DNA from 2 places in the Streptomyces sp. NPDC048111 genome. Region 2 is predicted to be linked to the other one. Evidence: predicted binding sites of a transcription regulator. Region 2 holds the regulator's gene; the other holds the start of a gene.
The links. The regulator HspR, encoded in region 2, represses chaperone genes until heat shock. The targets are predictions, from matches to a motif close to TTGAGNNNNNNNNNCTCAA.
Positions count from the first base shown of each region.

Region 1: the regulator HspR is predicted to act here: its motif matches at 1,602-1,620, upstream of lon (endopeptidase La).

Region 1 covers NZ_JBIDBD010000006.1:41,348-44,753, reverse strand. The annotation lists gene ACGF3I_RS13405 (rhomboid-like protein) at 1-727, shown strand, start outside; gene ACGF3I_RS13400 (GNAT family N-acetyltransferase) at 746-1,441, opposite strand; gene lon (endopeptidase La) at 1,643-3,406, shown strand, end outside.
Region 2 covers NZ_JBIDBD010000021.1:16,597-20,002, reverse strand. The annotation lists gene dnaJ (molecular chaperone DnaJ) at 1-1,178, shown strand, start outside; gene ACGF3I_RS26280 (heat shock protein transcriptional repressor HspR) at 1,180-1,647, shown strand; gene ACGF3I_RS26275 (helix-turn-helix transcriptional regulator) at 1,748-2,725, opposite strand; gene ACGF3I_RS26270 ((2Fe-2S)-binding protein) at 3,066-3,398, shown strand.

The sequences.
Region 1 (3,406 bases), on a different contig from region 2:
TGCTGCCGACCCGGTCGCCGCGGCACCTCCCGTGCCGGCGGGCGTCCCCGGCCCGGCGGCCGCGCCGAGCCCGGTGCCGGTGGGCGTCCCCGCGCTGCGGGCGGCGCTGCTGCGGGCCGGACGGCTGCTGCCCTCGCCGCGCCTCACCCCGTTCGCCTTCGGTTACGCCGTACTGCTTCTGGCCACCTCGCTCTACAGCGACTACGGCGACCCGGAGACCGTGAGCGCCCTGCTGCGCGGGTCGAGCACCGATGTGGCCCATCTGTCGACGACGCCGGTCCTGACGCTCCTCGCGAGCGCGCTGTGGATAGCCGGGGGGATGGCCTCCCCGTACGCGCTGGTGTTCCTCTTCGTCCTGGCCGCCCTCGAACGCCGCATCGGCGGCTGGCGCACGGCCGGGGTCTTCCTGCTCGGGCACGTGGTGGCGACCGTGGCGACCGAGGGGCCGGTGGCCCTGTCGGTGCTGGCCGGGCACCTGCCCGAGAGCTCCCTGCACCGCCTGGACTACGGCATCAGCTTCGGCCTGATGGCCACGGTCGGCGCGCTCGCCGGGCTGCTCACCCCGTTCCCGCGCTGGGCGGCCCTGGCCGTGGTGGGCGTCCTGCTGGTCCAGGACCTCCTCGACATGAGGGAACCCCTGGCGGCCTGGGGTCACCCCGTCGCCCTCCTGGTGGGCGTGGCCTGCTGGCCCGCGCTCCGGCGGGTGCGCGGCACGCCGTACGCGTGATCCCCGGGGCCCGCGCCCTCAGTCCCGGGACGGCTTGAAGTACAGGCTCGCCATGGGGGAGCGGGTCACCCAGCCGAGGGCCGTGTACAGGGCCTGGCCGTCGGGGGTGCCGACCAGGACGCCGGTGGTGGCGCCCGCCTCGTACGCGGTGTTCTGGAGCGTGCGCATGACCAGGCTGCCCAGGCCCCGGCGCCGGTGGTCGGGGGAGGTCTCGATCTGGTCGGCGACCGCGGTGGGGCCGGTCGGCGCGATCTGGCCGCGGGCGGCGAAGTGGCCCTCCTCGGTGCGGACCAGGACCCGGGTGGTCCCGCCCCGCGTCCACGAGGTGAGGGTGTAGCCGGCGGGGACCTCGGGCCGCTCGGCGGCGAGCGGGACCGTCATCAGGAAGCCCGGCTGGTCGAACTGCCAGCCCGCGCCGATCCACGGCCGTACGGCCTCGTCCTCGGCGAACAGTTTCAGCCAGGTCCCGGGCGCGCTCGTGGCGGCCACCAGCGCGCGGACATCGTCCTCGGCGGGCTCGGGCAGGACGTGGCGCGAGACGTGCTGGGCGGTGCCGGCGTCGATGGTCCAGCCCCACGGGCGGTCCATCGGATCGGACGTTCCGCGCGACACGATCCAGCCCTCGATCCAGGCCCGCACGAGCGCACGGGTCGAGGCGCCGGCCGCCGGGCCCTGTGCCGTGTTGGTTGTCCCCGCCGTCGTCGTAGCCGTCATGGCCGCCCCCGTTGGTAATAGATGAACTGGCTGAGAGAACCTTACAAGCTTCTGCCGTCCCTGTCTCGCCTCCGGGTCCGCGATCGCTGGTCACCGGAGGTGTGGCGAGTGATCGCTCAGAGCGAACAGCACCAGGGGAACAATCCTCGACTCAGCTGCATTGAGTCGGCATAGCTCAACTTGACTGCCGAAGGGGAGATCATGGCTACCGAGTCCACGGCGAACACACCGACCGCCCTGCCCGTGCTGCCGCTCGACGACGAGGTCGTGCTGCCCGGCATGGTGGTCCCGCTGGACCTGTCCGACGCCGAGGTGCGGGCCGCCGTCGAGGCCGCCCAGTCCGCCGCCCGGCCCGATGCCGGGAAGCCGCAGGTCCTGCTGGTGCCGCGGATCGACGGGACGTACGCCGCGACCGGCGTGCTCGGCACGGTCGAGCAGGTCGGCCGCCTTTCCGACGGCGACCCCGGCGCCCTGATCCGCGGCCGTCACCGCGTGCGCATCGGCGCCGGCACCACCGGCCCCGGCGCCGCCCTGTGGGTGGAGGGCACCCGGGTCGAGGAGACCCTGCCCGAACCCCTGCCCGGCCAGGTCACCGAGCTGGTCAAGGAGTACAAGGCGCTGGCCACCGACTGGCTGAAGAAGCGCGGTGCCTGGCAGGTGGTGGACCGCGTCCAGCAGATCGAGGGCGTCTCCGCGCTCGCCGACAACTCCGGCTACTCGCCGTTCCTCACCACCGCCCAGAAGGTCGAGCTCCTGGAGGTGACCGACCCGGTCGCCCGGCTGAAGCTCGCCACCGAACAGCTCCGCGAACACCTCGCCGAGCAGGACGTGGCGGAGTCCATCGCCAAGGACGTCCAGGAGGGCGTGGACAAGCAGCAGCGCGAGTTCCTGCTGCGCCGCCAGCTCGACGCCGTGCGCAAGGAACTGCGCGAGCTCAACGGGGACGGCGGCCAGGAGGACGAGGGCGACGACTACCGCGCCCGCGTCGAGGCCGCCGACCTGCCCGAGAAGGTCCGCGAGGCCGCCCTCAAGGAGGTCGACAAGCTGGAGCGCTCCAGCGACCAGTCCCCCGAGGGCTCCTGGATCCGCACCTGGCTCGACACCGTCCTCGAACTGCCCTGGAACGAGACCACGCAGGACGTGTACGACATCCGGGGCGCCCGCGCGATCCTGGACGCCGAACACGCGGGGCTCGGCGACGTGAAGGACCGCATCACCGAATACCTGGCGGTGCGCAAGCGCCGTGCCGACCGCGGGCTCGGGGTCGTCGGCGGCCGGCGCGGCGGCGCGGTGCTCGCGCTCGTCGGCCCGCCCGGAGTCGGCAAGACCTCGCTCGGCGAGTCGGTGGCGCACGCCATGGGCCGCAAGTTCGTGCGCGTGGCGCTCGGCGGCGTACGCGACGAGGCCGAGATCCGGGGACACCGGCGCACCTACGTCGGCGCCCTGCCCGGCCGGATCGTGCGGGCCGTCAAGGAGGCCGGTTCGATGAACCCGGTCGTGCTGCTCGACGAGATCGACAAGGTGGGCTCCGACTTCCGGGGAGACCCGGCGGCCGCCCTGCTCGAAGTCCTCGACCCGGCCCAGAACCACACCTTCCGCGACCACTACCTGGAGGTCGAACTCGACCTGAGCGACGTGGTGTTCCTCGCCACCGCCAACGTCCTCGAAGCCATCCCCGAGGCCCTGCTCGACCGCATGGAGCTGGTCAGGCTCGACGGCTACACCGAGGACGAGAAGGTCGTCATTGCCCGTGACCACCTGCTGCCGCGCCAGCTGGAGCGGGCCGGTCTCGAAGCCGGCGAGGTGGTCCTGGAGGAGGCCGCGCTGCGCAGGCTCGCCGGGGAGTACACCCGTGAGGCCGGCGTGCGGAACCTGGAGCGCTCGGTCGCCCGGCTGCTGCGCAAGGTGGCCGCCGAGCACGAACTGGGGCAGCGCGAGCTGCCGTTCACCATCGCCCCCGACGAC
Region 2 (3,406 bases):
AGGACTTCGTCGAGAAGGACTACTACAAGGTTCTCGGCGTCCCCAAGGACGCCACGGACGCGGAGATCAAGAAGGCGTACCGCAAGCTCGCGCGCGAGAACCACCCGGACGCCAACAAGGGCGACACCAAGGCGGAGGAGCGCTTCAAGGAGATCTCCGAGGCCAACGACATCCTCGGGGACCCCAAGAAGCGCAAGGAGTACGACGAGGCGCGCGCGCTGTTCGGCAACGGTGGCTTCCGTGCCGGGCCGGGCGCGGGCGGCGGCAGCTTCAACTTCGACCTGGGCGACCTCTTCGGCGGGCAGCAGCCCGGCGGGGGCGGCGCGGGCGCCGGCGGCTTCGGCGGCGGGCTCGGCGACGTGTTCGGCGGGCTGTTCAACCGGGGCGGCGCGGGCACCGGCCAGCGCGCCCAGCCGCGCCGCGGCCAGGACCTGGAGTCCGAGGTGAGGCTCAGCTTCACCGAGGCGGTCGACGGCGCCACGGTGCCGATCCGGCTCTCCAGCCAGGCGCCCTGCAAGGCCTGTTCGGGCACCGGCGACAAGAACGGCACGCCCCGCGTGTGCCCGACCTGCGTCGGTACCGGCCAGGTGTCGCGCGGCTCGGGCGGCGGGTTCTCGCTGACCGACCCGTGCGTGGACTGCAAGGGCCGCGGCCTGATCGCCGAGAACCCGTGCGACGTCTGCAAGGGCAGCGGCCGGGCCCGTTCCTCGCGCACCATGCAGGTCCGCATCCCGGCCGGGGTCAGCGACAACCAGCGCATCCGGCTGCGCGGCAAGGGCGCGCCCGGTGAACGGGGCGGCCCCGCGGGCGACCTGTACGTCGTCGTGCACGTCGACGCGCACCCGGTGTTCGGCCGCAAGGACGACAACCTCACGGTCACCGTGCCGGTCACCTTCACGGAGGCCGCGCTCGGCGCCGAGGTCAAGGTGCCCACGCTCAGCGGTCCGCCGGTCACCCTGAAACTGCCCGCGGGCACGCCCAACGGCCGTACGATGCGGGCCCGCGGAAAGGGTGCGGTCCGCAAGGACGGCACCCGGGGCGACCTGCTCGTCACGGTCGAGGTGGCCGTGCCCAAGGAGCTGGACGACAAGGCCCGCGAGGCCTTGGAGACCTACCGCGAGGCGACCGCGGGCCTGGACCCGCGGGCCGAGCTGTTCCAGGCCGCGAAGGGAGCATGAGATGGACCCGCGCCAGCGCCGGCAGGCCCCGTTCGGTGGCCGCGCCTACGAGCTGACCGACGAGACGCCGGTGTACGTCATCTCGGTGGCGGCGCAGCTCTCCGGTCTGCATCCGCAGACCCTGCGGCAGTACGACCGCCTCGGCCTGGTCTCGCCCGACCGCACGGCCGGGCGCGGCCGGCGCTACTCGGCCCGCGACATCGAACTGCTGCGTACGGTGCAGCAGTTGTCGCAGACCGAGGGCATCAACCTGGCCGGCATCAAGCGCATCATCGAGCTGGAGAACCAGGTCGCGGCGCTCCAGGCCCGGGTCGCGGAGCTGTCCTCCGCGGTCGAGGGCGCGGCGCTCGCCATGCAGCAGCGCGAGGCCCAGGTGCACGCCTCCTACCGGCGGGACCTGGTCCCGTACCAGGACGTCCAGCAAACCGGTGCGCTGGTCGTCTGGCGGCCCAAGAGGGCGTCGGAGTAGCCCTGTTGGGCCCGGCCCCCGCGAGCGCTTCACAGGCCCGCCGTCCCGTTGGGGGCGGCGGGCCTCGCGCGTGCCGGCCCGGCGCGGCGCGGGGGGCGGCTCAGGCGTCCTGGTCGAGGATGCCGGACTGGGCGATGAGGTAGCCGAGCTGGGCCCGGCTGCCGCTGCCGAGGGCCGCCGCGAGCTTGGCGATGTGCGCCCGGCAGGTGCGGACGTTCATGCCGAGCCGGCGCGCTATGGCCTCGTCGACGTGGCCCTCCACCAGGAGCTTGGCGATGGAGCGCTGGACACCGGTGATGCCGGCCGTCTCCAGGTGGTACGGCACCTCGTCGTCCCAGGGGACGGCGTGCTGCCAGAACTGGTCGAAGACGCCGACCAGGTACTGCACGAGGCCCTCGTGGCGCAGTTCGAGGGCGACCTGGCGGTCGCTGCGCGCCGGGATGAAGGCGACCTTGCGGTCCATGATGATGAGCCGGTCGATGATCTCTTCGAGGGTGCGCACCTCCAGGCCGTACGGCGCGATCCGCTCCACGTATCCGATGGTCGCCGAGTGGTGGCGGGCGGTGTGCTGGTAGAGCGTGCGCATCCCGACACCGCGGGCGACCAGCGGCTCGATGCGGCGCAGGGCCGCTTCGAAGGTCTCGGGCCTGCGGCCGCTGCCGGGCTGGATGACGAGGAGTTCCTGGCTGCACTCGTCGATCACGCGGTCCAGGGTCGCGTTGATCAGTTCGAGGCCTTCGAGGACGGTGATCGCGTGGGTGCCGCTCGTGGAGGGCGTCGCGATCGACATGAACGGCTCGAAAGTGCTGGCGAGGGCGACCGAGAGGTTCCTGCGTTCCTGGATCTCGCGTTCCAGCGGCTGGGTCAGCAGGTTGAGCACCACGGTGGGCGGAACCGGCCGCAGCAGCTGGGCGTCATCGGGATCGGGGCGCAGCAGCGTGAGGTCGACCAGGCACGGGGCGGAGTCGGCTTCGGAGCGGGTAATCCCGCCGGTACGCAGGGCAAGTGCGTACAGAGCCGCCCCTGTCTCGCACAGGTCGACCGGGCCGTGATCGTGTCCTATATGCCCCTGTTTCAACCTAGTTGCACCCCCCTCATGCTTTTGAATTACAGGAACATGATGCCTGGCTGCGCTGGTGCAAGTGGTCGGAGTGAGCCATCGTCGTATCCGCGGGGGGAGGTAATGATCAAAAGAGGTGGAGATCGGCCATGAGCAGGATGGTTCGAGCACTAAGCACGACAGCCGTTGTGGCGGCTGCTCTCTGCGCTCTCTCGGCGCCTGGGGACATCTCTTGGGAGACCCACCCCGCCACGTCCGGAGCCGTCACCGCGTCGGACATCAGCTGGGAGTTCGCACCCAAGGGCGAGGCCGTCAACGGAGACATCTCCTGGGAGTCGACTCCTGCGGGTGCTGTCGCATGAGCTTCCCGCCCGATGACCGCACCTTCCGACGCGAAATGGCCACGGCCTACCGTTCGGGGTGGCATTTCATCGACCTCGCCACCGCGGTTCCGCACCGTGGCGATTCGTTGATGGTCACTCTGCTCGGCGAGCCGATCCTGATCGCCCGTGAGGACGACGAGGACGTACGTGCCTACCGGTGCCTGCGCCGGCCGCGCGGAGCGCCGCAGCCCATCCGCTGCGTGGTCCGCTACGGCATGGTCTTCGTGAATCTCGACCAACGTGACCACCAGCTCTTCGAGTCGGAGACCCAACCCGATTCATCCACCGCCACCCCCCGCAGTGCCTGACGCGATCC